Regions from separate parts of the Leclercia sp. AS011 genome, predicted to be linked through region 1. Evidence: predicted binding sites of a transcription regulator. Region 1 holds the regulator's gene; each other region holds the start of a gene.

Region 1 (3,448 bases):
TGAAAGGCCACGCCTCCCAGATGCACTACGAGCTGGCGAAAGACTTCGTGGTGCTGACCGGCAATGCGTTCCTCGAGCAGCTCGACAGCAACATCAAGGGCGACAAGATCACCTATCTGGTGAAAGAGCAAAAAATGCAGGCCTTCAGTGAGAAAGGCAAACGCGTAACGACCGTCCTGGTCCCATCGCAGCTGCAGGACAAAAATAACACTCAGGCCCCGGCACAGAAAAAGAGTAACTAATTCGTTATGGCAACATTAACTGCAAAGAATCTCGCCAAAGCCTACAAGGGCCGTCGCGTAGTGGAAGATGTCAGTTTGACCGTCAACTCCGGCGAAATTGTCGGCCTGTTAGGTCCTAACGGTGCGGGTAAAACCACCACCTTTTATATGGTGGTCGGCATTGTTCCGCGCGATGCGGGTAACATCATCATTGATGACGAAGACATCAGCCTGCTGCCTCTCCACGCGCGTGCCCGTCGCGGCATCGGTTACCTGCCGCAGGAAGCCTCCATTTTTCGCCGTCTGAGCGTCTTCGACAACCTGATGGCGGTGCTGCAGATCCGTGACGACTTGACCGCCGAACAGCGTCAGGATCGCGCCAACGAGCTGATGGAAGAGTTTCATATCGAACATCTGCGCGACAGCCTGGGTCAGGCCCTCTCCGGCGGTGAACGCCGCCGCGTGGAAATTGCCCGTGCGCTGGCCGCCAACCCGAAATTCATTCTCCTCGATGAACCTTTCGCGGGCGTTGACCCGATTTCGGTTATCGACATCAAACGGATTATCGAGCATCTGCGCGACAGCGGCCTGGGGGTTCTGATTACCGACCACAACGTGCGTGAGACGCTGGCGGTCTGTGAGCGTGCCTACATCGTCAGCCAGGGCCATCTTATTGCTCACGGTACCCCGCAGCAGATCCTCGAAGACGATCATGTTAAGCGCGTGTATCTTGGGGAAGACTTCAGACTCTGATAGGGTAGAAGTTCAGTCTCGCGTAAACGGAGAAAAATGCTCTGAACATGAAGCAAGGTTTGCAATTAAGGCTCAGCCAACAGCTGGCAATGACGCCGCAGTTACAACAGGCTATCCGTCTGTTGCAGCTGTCGACGCTGGAACTTCAGCAGGAGCTGCAGCAAGCGCTGGACAGTAATCCCCTGCTTGAGCAAACCGATCTTCACGACGAGGTAGAAACTCAGCAAACCCAGGACAACGAAACGCTCGACAGCGTGGACGCGCTGGAGCAAAAAGAGATGCCAGACGAGCTCCCTCTCGATGCCAGCTGGGATGAGATCTACACCGCCGGTACGCCATCCGGCACGCGCGCAGACTACCAGGACGATGAATTACCGGTTTATCAGGGCGAGACTACCCAGTCGCTACAGGATTACCTGATGTGGCAGGTGGAGCTGACGCCATTCTCTGATACCGATCGCGCCATCGCCACCTCCATTGTCGATGCCGTCGATGAGACCGGCTATTTGACCGTGTCGCTGGACGACATTCTGGAAAGCATCGGCGACGACGAGATCGAGCCTGAAGAGGTCGAAGCGGTTCTCAAGCGCGTGCAGCGTTTTGATCCGATCGGCGTCGCGGCACGCGACTTACGCGACTGCCTGCTGATCCAGCTTTCGCAGTTCGTCAAAGAGACGCCGTGGCTGGAAGAGGCGCGCCTGATCGTCAGCGAACATCTGGATCTGCTGGCTAACCATGACTTCCGCTCCCTGATGCGCGTCACGCGGCTGAAAGAAGAGATCCTGAAAGAAGCGGTCAATCTGATTCAGTCGCTGGATCCGCGTCCGGGTCAGTCCATCCAGACCAGCGAACCCGAGTACGTCATCCCCGACGTGCTGGTGCGCAAGCATAACGGCCTGTGGACCGTGGAACTCAATTCCGACAGCATCCCGCGTCTGCAAATCAATCAGCAGTACGCCTCGATGTGTACCAGCTCGCGCAACGACTCGGATAACCAGTTTATCCGCAGCAATCTTCAGGAGGCGCGTTGGCTGATTAAAAGCCTCGAGAGCCGCAATGATACCCTGCTGCGCGTCAGCCGCTGCATCGTTGAGCAGCAGCAGGCCTTTTTCGAACAGGGTGAAGAGTTTATGAAGCCGATGGTGCTGGCCGATATCGCCCAGGCCGTCGAGATGCATGAATCGACGATTTCCCGCGTGACGACGCAGAAGTATCTCCACAGTCCGCGCGGTATTTTTGAGCTTAAGTATTTTTTCTCCAGCCATGTCAACACCGAAGGCGGCGGCGAAGCCTCGTCGACGGCCATCCGGGCGCTGGTGAAAAAATTGATCGCCGCGGAAAACCCCGCGAAACCACTGAGCGACAGTAAGTTAACCACCATGCTGTCCGATCAAGGTATCATGGTGGCACGCCGTACTGTTGCGAAGTATCGAGAGTCTTTATCCATTCCGCCGTCAAACCAGCGTAAACAACTGGTCTGACACAACCGATAAGGAAGACACTATGCAGCTCAACATCACTGGACACAACGTCGAGATCACTGAAGCTCTGCGCGAGTTTGTGAATACAAAATTCGCCAAGCTTGAGCAGTATTTCGAAAGGATCAATCAGGTCTACATTGTGTTAAAAGTGGAAAAAGTGACTCATATCTCGGATGCGACCCTGCATGTCAACGGAGGCGAGATCCATGCCAGTGCGGAAGGACAAGACATGTACGCGGCTATCGACGGCTTGATTGACAAGCTGGCACGACAGCTAAACAAACATAAAGATAAACTGAAACAACACTAATTGTCCGGGCAGTTAACGGGTGCAGGTTGGCCTGTTGTGAAACACAACGGGCCCTTTGTACAGTTAGCGCTTAGGTGAAATTATGATGAATAACGATTCAACTCTACAACTGAGCAGTGTCCTTAATCAGGAATGTACCCGCAGTGCCGTCCACTGCCAGAGCAAAAAACGTGCGCTGGAGATCATCAGTGAACTGGCCGCAAAACAGCTGAGCCTGCCGCCGCAAGTAGTCTTTGAAGCGATCCTGACCCGCGAAAAAATGGGCAGTACCGGCATCGGCAACGGCATCGCCATTCCCCATGGCAAACTTGAAGAGGATACGCTGCGCGCTGTAGGCGTGTTTGTTCAGCTGGAAACACCTATCGCTTTTGATGCCATTGATAACCAGCCTGTCGATTTGCTGTTTGCCCTGCTGGTGCCAGCCGATCAGACCAAAACACATTTGCACACCCTCTCGCTGGTGGCGAAACGTCTGGCGGATAAAACCATCTGTCGCCGTTTGCGCGCGGCACAGAGCGATGAGGAGCTTTATCAAATCATTACGGAAACGGAAGGCAATCAGGATGATGCGTAATCGGGTGATGGCTTTGACATCTGTAGTCCTGAGGAGAAACGGTACATGGTGCTGATGATCGTCAGCGGTCGTTCGGGATCCGGGAAATCGGTCGCCCTGCGAGCGCTGG
Region 2 (3,448 bases), on a different contig from region 1:
CTCTGGCTGATAACGTGGCTTAAGTCCGGCTTGTTGTACTCATCCATGCTGTCGGCGGCAATCAGCGTCAGCGGGACGTTCGCATCCTGTTTACGGATATTTTTCACCAGCTGGCGGGCGGCGAAGCCCGAGCCGATAATCACGATACCCTGGCTCATTTTGCCTCCGATGCCAGTTCGTCAAAGACGTCTTTACCGAGGGAACATTCCGGGCAGAGGAAGTTATCCGGCACGTCGCTCCACGGGGTGCCCGGGGCCACATCCTGCAGCGGTTCGCCGAGGGCCGGATCGTAGATCCACTGGCAGACGCTGCACTGCATGCAAGGGCCGAGGTCGGCAGCCGCGGCGGCGGCACAGGCGCAGGCTTCCTGTTCTGGTGAGGCTTTAGCGGCCGCTTCTGGCAGCGGAGCGAGCGCCCACTGACGTGCAATGTCGCGGCCGTGCTGACGGCAAATTTCCAGCGCATCCAGATCCGGACGCCATTTCGCCTTCAGGCTCATGGACATCTCAAAGCCCGCATCCTGCAAACGAGTGGAGAGACGGTCGACCGCGCCGCCGCTCCAGCCGTGGGAGCCAAAGGCGCTGGCGCGTTTGTTGCGGAAGCGCAGGCCGGTCATCTCTTCCACCAGGCCGGCAATTTTCGGCATCATCACGTTGTTCATGGTGGAGGTCCCCACCAGCACGCCTTTGGAGCGGAAAACGTTGGTCAGAATGTCGTTCTTGTCGCTGCGCGCCACGTTGAAGATTTTCACCGCCACGTTCGGGTCCACTTCGTTGATGCCCTGGGCAATCGCGTCGGCCATCATGCGGGTGTTGTTGGACATGGTGTCGTAGAAAAGGGTAATGCGATCTTCCTGATAGTCCGCCGCCCACTTCAGATACTGCTCGACGATTTGGGTGGGGTTGTCACGCCATACCACCCCGTGGGAGGTGGCAATCATATCCACCGGCAGGTTGAAGCCGAGGATTTCGGTAATTTTTGGCGTGACCAGACGGCTGAACGGGGTCAGGATGTTGGCGTAGTAGCGCTGGCACTGCTCATACAGCTCGGCCTGATCCACTTCGTCATTGAACAGACGTTCGTCGCAGTAGTGCTGGCCGAAGGCGTCGTTACTGAACAGCACGGCGTCGCCGGTCATGTAGGTCATCATGCTGTCCGGCCAGTGCAGCATCGGGGTTTCCACGAAGATCAGCTGTTTGCCGTTGCCGATATCCAGTGAGTCACCGGTTTTCACCACGTTGAAATTCCACTCCGGATGGTGGTGATGACCATTGATGGAGTCGATGGCGTTATTGGTGCAGTAGATCGGGGTGTCTGGAATGCAGGACATCAGCTCGGTCAGGGCACCGGCGTGATCTTCTTCAGCATGGTTAATGATAATGTAGTCGATATCGGCCAGGTCAATTTCACTGCGCAGGTTTTGCACGAATTCACGGCTGAATTTATGATCGACGGTGTCGATCAGGACGTTTTTCTCTTCCCGGATGAGATAGCTGTTATAGCTGCTGCCGCGCAGCGTTTTGTACTCCGTACCGTGAAAATCACGTACTTCCCAGTCACGTTGACCCACCCAATGAATATTGTTTTTAACCAGAATAGACATAGCAACCTCAACTTAATACAGCGAAATTAAACGAAAGATGTAAGAGTAATTGCAGGTTGCGTGCCAACTTTTTATTTTGTTGATTTTAATGGTTTTTTAAAATAATAACTCCTGATGGGTAGTCAATTTGACTGTCCTTGATATAGTCAATATGACAAGATGCATTGTCAAAATGACAGCGAGGCGAGAATGAGTTTTTCCGTAGAGGTGCTGGCGAAAATCGCCATTGAATTGCAGAGCGGTATCGGCCATCAGGATCGTTTTCAGCGACTGATCTCCACCCTGCGTCACGTGCTGGACTGCGATGCCTCGGCGCTGCTGCGCTATGAAGGGCGGCAGTTTATCCCGCTGGCGATCGACGGCCTGGCCCAGGACGTGCTGGGGCGGCGCTTTACCCTGGAGGGCCATCCGCGGCTGGAGACCATCGCCCGCGCCGGGGATGTGGTGCGCTTCCCGGCCGACAGCGACCTGCCCGATCCCTACGACGGCCTGATCCCCGGCCAGGAGAGCCTGAAGGTCCACGCCTGTATCGGCCTGCCGCTGTTTGCCGGGCAGAACCTGATTGGCGCTCTCACCCTCGACGGCATGTCGCCGGATCAGTTCGATACCTTCAGCGACGAGGAGCTGAGGCTGATTGCCGCCCTCGCCGCCGGGGCGCTGAACAACGCCCTGCTGATTGAACAGCTCGAGAGCCAGAACAGCCTGCCCGCGGGTCCGGCGGCCTTTGAGCAGGTGAAAAATACCGAGATGATCGGCCTGTCGCCGGGCATGATGAGCCTGAAAAAAGAGATTGAGATTGTCGCCGCCTCCGACCTGAACGTGCTGATCGAGGGCGAAACCGGCACCGGCAAAGAGCTGGTGGCGAAAGCTATCCATGAGGCCTCGCCACGGGCGGTCAATCCGCTGGTCTATCTCAACTGCGCCGCGCTGCCGGAGAGCGTGGCGGAAAGTGAGCTGTTCGGCCACGTCAAAGGGGCCTTTACCGGGGCCATCAGCAACCGCAGCGGCAAGTTTGAGATGGCCGATAACGGCACCCTGTTCCTCGATGAGATTGGCGAGCTGTCGCTGGCGCTGCAGGCCAAGCTGCTGCGGGTACTGCAGTACGGCGATATCCAGCGGGTGGGCGACGACCGCAGCCTGCGGGTTGACGTGCGGGTGCTGGCGGCCACCAATCGCGACCTGCGTGAAGAGGTGCTGGCCGGGAACTTCCGCGCCGACCTGTTCCATCGCCTGAGCGTTTTCCCGCTTTCGGTGCCGCCGCTGCGCGAGCGGGGCGAGGACGTGGTGCTGCTGGCGGGCTATTTCTGCGAACAGTGTCGGTTGCGGATGGGGTTATCCCGGGTGGTGCTCAGCCCCGGCGCACGGGCACACCTGCTGAGCTATGGCTGGCCGGGCAACGTGCGCGAGCTGGAACATGCCATCCACCGGGCGGTGGTGCTGGCCCGGGCCGCGCGGCTGGGGGATGACGTGGTGATCCACGCCCGGCATTTTGCCCTGCATGATGAGAACACGCCTGCGGTCACGCCGGAAACTCCGCTGGTGGTGAATCAGAATCTGCGTGAGGCAACGGAAGCGTTTCAACGTCAGTTGATTACCCGGGCGCTGGAGCAGAATGGCCGCAGCTGGGCGGCGAGCGCAAGGGCGCTGGAGACCGACGTCGCCAACCTGCACCGGCTGGCGAAACGTCTGGGTCTGAAGAGTTAGATGATGCCTGCCTGGTAGAAATCCTGCAAGTTGATGGCACCGCACAGGTGACCAGAGTCGTCCACCACCGGGGCGGCGGTGATTTTGCGCTTCAGCAGCAGCTCTTTGGCTTCGATGGCGCGGCTGTCGGCCTTCAGCGTC
Region 3 (3,448 bases), on a different contig from region 1:
CCGTCAGCTGAGCCGCCACACCTGGACCGTACGGGCGCTGGCACCAATCGAAGATTTCAACGACACCTTCGGCACCCACTTCAGCGATGAAGAGGTGGATACCATCGGCGGTCTGGTGATGCAGGCCTTTGGGCACCTTCCGGCACGCGGTGAGACCGTGGAAATAGACGGTTACCAGTTCAAGGTCGCCATGGCCGACAGTCGACGTATTATTCAGGTTCATGTAAGAATGCCGGACGATGCTCCGCAACCCACACTGGATGATTGATTTAAATGGCATTTGCCCCATTGTTTGAACGCCAGCGCGTACGTCTGCTGCTGGCGCTAATCCTCGGAGCCAGCGGTACGCTGGCTTTTTCCCCTTATGACTTCTGGCCTGCAGCCCTCCTCTCCCTGATGGGGTTACAAGGGCTGACGCTTAACCGACGCCCGGTACAGGCGGCGGCGATTGGCTATTTCTGGGGTCTGGGCCTGTTTGGCTCCGGTATTAACTGGGTTTACGTCAGTATCGCGCAATTTGGCGGCATGCCGGGTCCGGTCAATGTCTTCCTCGTGGTACTGCTGGCGGCTTACCTTTCGCTCTATACCGGTCTGTTTGCCGGTATTTTGTCGCGCCTGTGGCCGAAAACCAGCTGGCTGCGGGTGGCGATTGCCGCTCCGGTGGTCTGGCAGTGCAGCGAATTCCTGCGCGGCTGGGTGTTAACCGGCTTCCCCTGGCTGCAGTTCGGCTACAGCCAGATTGACGGCCCGCTGAAAGGGCTGGCGCCGGTGATGGGCGTTGAGGCAATCAACTTCCTCTTGATGGTGGTGAGCGGCCTGCTGGTACTGGCGCTGGTGCAGCGCAACTGGCGTCCGCTGGCGGCGGCGCTGATCCTCTTTGCCCTGCCGTTCCCGCTGCGCTATATCCAGTGGTTTACCCTTGAGCCGGAACGTGCCACCCAGGTATCGATGGTGCAGGGGAATATTCCTCAGTCGCTGAAATGGGATGAAGGTCAGCTGGTCAACACCCTGAAAATTTATCTGGATGCCACCCAAAAAGAGATGGGCAAATCCCAGCTGATTATCTGGCCAGAGTCGGCGATCCCGGATCTGGAGATCAACCAGCAGCGTTTTCTCGGCATGATGGACGATCTGCTGCGCGCCCGTGACACCACGCTGATCACCGGTATTGTCGATGCGCGTCTGAACAAGCAGAACCGTTACGACACTTACAACACCATCATTACGCTGGGGAAAGACAACCCGTACAGCTACGAATCGACCAACCGCTACAATAAAAATCACCTGGTGCCGTTCGGTGAGTTTGTGCCGCTGGAGTCGATTCTGCGTCCGCTGGCCCCGTTCTTCGATTTACCCATGTCCTCGTTTAGCCGGGGCTCTTACGTTCAGCCTCAGCTGAGCGCCCACGGCTTCCTGCTGACCGCTGCCATTTGCTACGAGATCATCCTCGGCGAACAGGTGCGGGATAATTTCCGTCCGAACACCGACTATCTGCTGACCATCTCTAACGATGCCTGGTTCGGTAAGTCGATCGGCCCGTGGCAGCACTTCCAGATGGCACGTATGCGCTCGCTGGAGCTGGCGCGCCCGCTGCTGCGCAGCACCAACAACGGTATTACCGCCGTGATTGGTCCGCAGGGGGAAATTCAGGCCATGCTGCCGCAGTTCACCCGCGACGTGCTGACGGCAAAAGTCACGCCGACCAGCGGACTGACGCCGTACGCCCGTACCGGCAACTGGCCGCTGTGGATCCTGACCGTGCTGTTCGGCTTTGGCACCGTGCTGATGAGCCTTCGTCAGCGTCGTAAGTAACATTTCCTCTCTGTTGCCGGGTGGCGGCTTCGCCTTACCCGGCCTACTTTTTTAGGCCCGGCAAGCAACGCACCGCCGGGCAATTCCCCGCACCCCCAATTCTGGCACGTCTATTGCTTTGTTTATTCAAGCAAACGCGATTTGGCTTAATGTGCAACCGGGTCGCACCAGCGTAGATCACCGGAAGCACCGAAACGGTGCAACGGCAGATTTATGCCTCTGAATGGTGCGGCGCGCTTCGCAAAAATAAACAATAACGCTGCAAAATCTTTACATTAAGCCAAACTAAATGTTAACAAACACGTATAACACTGCACTCGTATCGCGCGAGTTATAACAACATCACACCGAATATCAATGCGCACCTGACGCTGATAAAAAAGGAGTTGGATATGCAATTACGTAAACTGGCCACAGCAATGCTGGTAATGGGATTGTCTGCAGGCGTGGTGCACGCCGAAGATGCTGCCCCGGCAGCGGGCGGTACCCTGGAAAAGATCGCGAAAAACGGCGTGATTGTGGTCGGCCACCGTGAATCCTCTGTTCCATTCTCATACTACGACAACACGCAAAAGGTCGTGGGTTACTCTCAGGCTTACTCCAACGCCATCGTTGACGCGGTGAAGAAAAAACTGAACAAGCCGGATCTGGAAGTGAAGCTGATCCCAATCACTTCGCAAAACCGTATCCCGCTGCTGCAAAATGGCACCTTCGATTTTGAGTGTGGTTCCACCACCAACAACCTTGAGCGTCAGAAACAGGCTGCCTTCTCCGACACCATCTTCGTGGTCGGTACCCGTCTGCTGACCAAAAAAGGCGGCGAGATTAAAGACTTCGCCGATCTGAAAGGCAAAGCCGTCGTTGTGACCTCCGGTACCACCTCTGAAGTGCTGCTGCACAAGCTGAACGAAGAGAAGAAAATGGACATGCGCATCATCAGCGCCAAAGACCACGGTGACTCTTTCCGTACCCTGGAGAGCGGTCGTGCGGTGGCCTTTATGATGGATGATGCCCTGCTGGCCGGTGAGCGTGCGAAAGCGAAGAAACCAGACAACTGGGAAATCGTCGGCACCGCGCAGTCCAAAGAGGCCTATGGCTGCATGATGCGTAAAGATGACGCGGAATTTAAGAAACTGGTCGATGACACCATCGCTCAGGTTCAGACCTCCGGCGACGCGGAAAAATGGTTCGATAAGTGGTTCAAGAACCCAATCCCACCAAAAAATCTGAACATGAACTTTGAGCTGTCTGACGACATGAAGGCGCTGTTTAAAGAACCGAATGACAAGGCACTTAACTAATTAGAACCATTAAGGGGCGGGACCTCCTGCCCTCTCGATTGTCGGGAAGCGCGGACAGACTAAACGCTGAGTGGTCGTTCCCCACTCAGCGCGATGATTAAAGCCTCTCACCAATCTTCGAGGGTAGCGCTGCTACCCTTTTTTTTCTGGAGTTTATTATGTCAATCGACTGGAACTGGGGCATTTTTCTGCAGCAAGCCCCGTTCGGCAACACCACCTATCTTGGCTGGCTGTGGAGCGGTTTTCAGGTCACGGTCGCACTGTCGATCACCGCCTGGATCATTGCCTTCCTCGTCGGCTCGCTGTTCGGTATTTTACGTACCGTGCCTAACCGT
Region 4 (3,448 bases), on a different contig from region 1:
AAAGGTGCCGTAGTTCATGGTGATCAGCACCCCCGCCAGCCCGGCCATCGCCGCGCCAATCACGAACACCAGGGAGATAATCCGGTCGGTATTGATGCCGAGAATCGAGGCCATCTTGCGATCCTGCTGCACGGCGCGACACATCCGCCCCAGCCGGGTATTGCTGATGATCCAGGTGAGCAGCAGCATCCCGGTGAACGAGGCGATCAGAATGAAGACTTTGGTGTAGGTGATCTGCACAAAGCCCTCGCCAATATGAAAACGCAGCACCCCGTCGAGCATGGTAGGCACCCCCTGCTGACGCGGGCCCTGGCTGATCTGGGCGTAGTTTTGCAGGATCAGCGACATGCCGATGGCGGAGATCAGCGGTGCCAGGCGCGTGGAGTTACGCAGCGGTTTATAGGCGATGCGCTCGATGGTCCAGCCATACACCCCCGTCACCACGATAGTGAAGACCAGCGTGCCGAGGATCAGCAGCGGAAAGGATTCCAGCCCGAAGAAGGAGAGGAGCGCCAGGCCGATGGCGCAGAGATAGGCGGAGATCATATACACTTCGCCGTGGGCGAAGTTAATCATGCCGATAATGCCGTAGACCATGGTGTAGCCGATGGCGATCAGGCCGTAGACCGACCCCAGCGTCAGGCCATTGATTAACTGCTGCAGAAAGAAAGTTTCCATCATCGCGCGCTCGTGTTACAGGCCGCCCGTTGCGGGGCGGCCCGATGGTTATAGTGCGTCGGGTTGTCGCCATACCGACGTTGAGCGTGATTCCGTCCCGTTACTGCACTTCCTTATATTTACCCTTGTCGTCCCACTCATACACCACGTAGTCAGAGACTTTCAGGTCGCCTTTGCTGTCCCAGGATTTTTTGCCCATCACGGTATCCACCGAATTGGCCTTCAGCCACTCGCTGGCTTTGGCCGGATCGGCCCCGCCGGTGGCTTTAAAGGCCGCTGCAATGGCCTGGATAGAGGCGTAGGCGTAGAGGGTGTAGCCTTCCGGCTCGAATTTACTGGCGCGGAATTTGTCGATGACCGCTTTGCCTTCCGGGATCAGGCGCGGGTCTTTGCCGAAGGTCATATAGATGCCGTTGGTGTACTGCGGTCCCCCGGCGGCGGTGACCATCTCTTCGTTGACGATGCAGTCGCCGGAGAAGAATTTGGCCTGCACGCCCTGCTCACGCATCTGGCGCACCAGCGGCCCCGCTTCCGGGTGACAGCCGCCGAAGAAGACCACGTCTGGCTTCTGGGCGCCGATTTTGGTCACCAGCGCGTTAAAGTCTTTTTCACCGCGAGACAGGCCTTCATACATCACGTCCTTCACGTCGCGTTTCGCCAGCGCCGCTTTGGTGGCATCCGCCAGCCCCTGGCCGTAGGTGTCTTTGTCGTGAATGATCACCACCCGTTTGGCTTTCAGCTTATCAATAATGAAATCAGCGGCGACCTGGCCCTGCTGGTCATCGCGACCGCACATGCGGAACATGTCGCTCATGCCGCGCTCGGTGATCTGTGGGTTGGTGGAGCCGGGGGTAATAGCCAGTACGCCAGCGTCGTTATAGACCTCGGAGGCTGGCATGGTGGAGGAGGAGCAGAAGTGACCGACCACGGCTTTGACCTTATCCTGATCGACCAGACGGTTAGCGACCGAGACGGCCTGTTTCGGCTCGCAGGCGTCATCGCCCTGCACCAGTTTGATCTTCTCGCCATTAATGCCGCCCGCGGCGTTAATGTCTTCCGCGGCCTGGGTCGCGCCGTGCCAGTACTGGTCCCCGTAGGTGGCGTTCGGTCCGGTGAAGGGGCCCGCTACGCCAATAACGATATCAGCCTGGGCGGAAAACGCCGTCACCAGACACCCTGCCAGCACGATAGAGAGAGGACTTCTGATCAATTTCAGCGACATTATTATGTACCTTTTCTGAGTGGTTTTTGGCACAACCCTGTGTAGTCGAACGCCGGAGGCGTACCCAATCCAAAACGTATTCAAAACGTAATGCACTAAACGGACGACATACCGCAGAAACAGGCGAGATTGCCTGAGGGTTTTCACCCTCAGCACAACAGTAAGCAAAATGGTTGCCAGAACGGCAGCCAATTGCCGGTGTTTCGACAATTTTCAGTATAGAGCGCCGTTTTAAGCCACCCGGCACCACGCAGCGAAATTACAGCGGGGATCACATCTCATTAACAACAAAGCACATAAGTTGTGCAACGGTCACGATTTGGACCCTTTTGCACCACAAAAGCGCCCGGCAAGCGCAGGGGAATAGAATCGTGAAGGGCGGTTTCTGTGTTACCCTGCACGCAATTCTATTCTGCAGGAGATTTACCCATGACCGAAGGCCCGTTAAACGAAACCGAAATGGAGTGGCTGGAAGAGACCTTAATGACCTACGGTCATGACGGCGAGTCCGTGATGGACGTCTCGGAGCTCGACGGGATGCTGACCGCGGTGCTGTCTGGCCCGGTGGTGGTTGAGCCGGATCGCTGGCTGGTGGCGGTGTGGGGTGGCGAAAAATACATTCCGCGCTGGAAGAACGATCGTGAGATGAACCGCTTTATCGATCTCTGCTTCAAGCACATGAACGATATCGCCGAGCGCCTGAGCGATTACCCGGATCAGTTTGAACCTATGTTCGGCATGAATGATGTCGAGGGTGAGACCTATACCGTGGTGGAAGAGTGGTGCTTCGGCTATATGCGCGGCGTGGCCTTGACCGACTGGTCATCCCTGCCGGAGTCCCTGCGTGCCGATCTGGATTTGATCGCTCTGCACGGCTCAGAAGAGAACTTTGAGCGTCTGGATAGCTTCAGCGAAGAGGAGTTCCAGCAGAGCATCGAGAACATTCGCCCGGCGGCGCTGCGTCTGTACAACTACTGGATTGCCAACCCGCAGGAGCCGGTCGCCCAGCAGCCGGTGATCAACGGCACCAAAGTCGGGCGCAACGATCCTTGCCCGTGCGGCAGCGGTAAAAAGTTTAAGAACTGCTGTCTGCATTAACAGCGCCCGGCGGCGCTTCGCTTGCACGGGCCTACAATATTCGTAGGCCGGGTAAGCGCAGCGCCACCCGGCATTTATTTATCCCACTTCCGGTAATAGCCCCGCCGCAATCCCGAACTGCACCAGCACGATCGCAATCCCGCAGGCGAAGACCAGACACAGCGCCGGTTTCCCGCCGGGCACCCGGTAGTCACCTTCAGGATGATGCTTACGGCTCTGCCAGACCAGCAGCGACGGCAGCAGCAGCGCCAGTACCGCCAGTGCCACCCCCGCATACCCCAGCGCCATCACAAACCCACGCGGATAGAACAATGCAAAAGCCAGCGGCGGCAGGAAGGTGATCGCCCCGGTCTGAATACGTCCGCTGAAGGTGCGGCTGCGCTGGAACAGGTCGGCCAGATAATCGAACAGACCCAGCGCCACCCCGAGGAAGGAGGTCGCCAGAGCGAG

The links. Region 1 encodes sigma-54, which starts transcription at its own class of promoters, with help from an activator protein. Its sites were predicted from a motif close to GTTGGCACANNTTTCGCTNT; they were not measured.
Region 2: the regulator sigma-54 is predicted to act here: its motif matches at 1,652-1,671, upstream of norV (anaerobic nitric oxide reductase flavorubredoxin).
Region 3: the regulator sigma-54 is predicted to act here: its motif matches at 1,913-1,932, upstream of WFO70_RS10730 (amino acid ABC transporter substrate-binding protein).
Region 4: the regulator sigma-54 is predicted to act here: its motif matches at 2,062-2,081, upstream of WFO70_RS02735 (branched-chain amino acid ABC transporter substrate-binding protein).

What each region holds. Positions count from the first base shown of each region.
Region 1 is NZ_JBBCMA010000004.1:82,625-86,072, reverse strand. Features, by position in the region: gene lptA (lipopolysaccharide ABC transporter substrate-binding protein LptA) at 1-242, shown strand, start outside; gene lptB (LPS export ABC transporter ATP-binding protein) at 249-974, shown strand; gene rpoN (RNA polymerase factor sigma-54) at 1,022-2,455, shown strand; gene hpf (ribosome hibernation promoting factor) at 2,478-2,765, shown strand; gene ptsN (PTS IIA-like nitrogen regulatory protein PtsN) at 2,848-3,339, shown strand; gene rapZ (RNase adapter RapZ) at 3,385-3,448, shown strand, end outside.
Region 2 is NZ_JBBCMA010000003.1:204,844-208,291, forward strand. Features, by position in the region: gene norW (NADH:flavorubredoxin reductase NorW) at 1-158, opposite strand, end outside; gene norV (anaerobic nitric oxide reductase flavorubredoxin) at 155-1,603, opposite strand; gene norR (nitric oxide reductase transcriptional regulator NorR) at 1,793-3,307, shown strand; gene gutQ (arabinose-5-phosphate isomerase GutQ) at 3,304-3,448, opposite strand, start outside.
Region 3 is NZ_JBBCMA010000001.1:2,252,338-2,255,785, forward strand. Features, by position in the region: gene corC (CNNM family magnesium/cobalt transport protein CorC) at 1-268, shown strand, start outside; gene lnt (apolipoprotein N-acyltransferase) at 274-1,812, shown strand; gene WFO70_RS10730 (amino acid ABC transporter substrate-binding protein) at 2,205-3,113, shown strand; gene gltJ (glutamate/aspartate ABC transporter permease GltJ) at 3,272-3,448, shown strand, end outside.
Region 4 is NZ_JBBCMA010000001.1:587,452-590,899, forward strand. Features, by position in the region: gene WFO70_RS02730 (ABC transporter permease subunit) at 1-678, opposite strand, end outside; gene WFO70_RS02735 (branched-chain amino acid ABC transporter substrate-binding protein) at 779-1,900, opposite strand; gene WFO70_RS02740 (YecA/YgfB family protein) at 2,330-2,998, shown strand; gene tyrP (tyrosine transporter TyrP) at 3,077-3,448, opposite strand, start outside.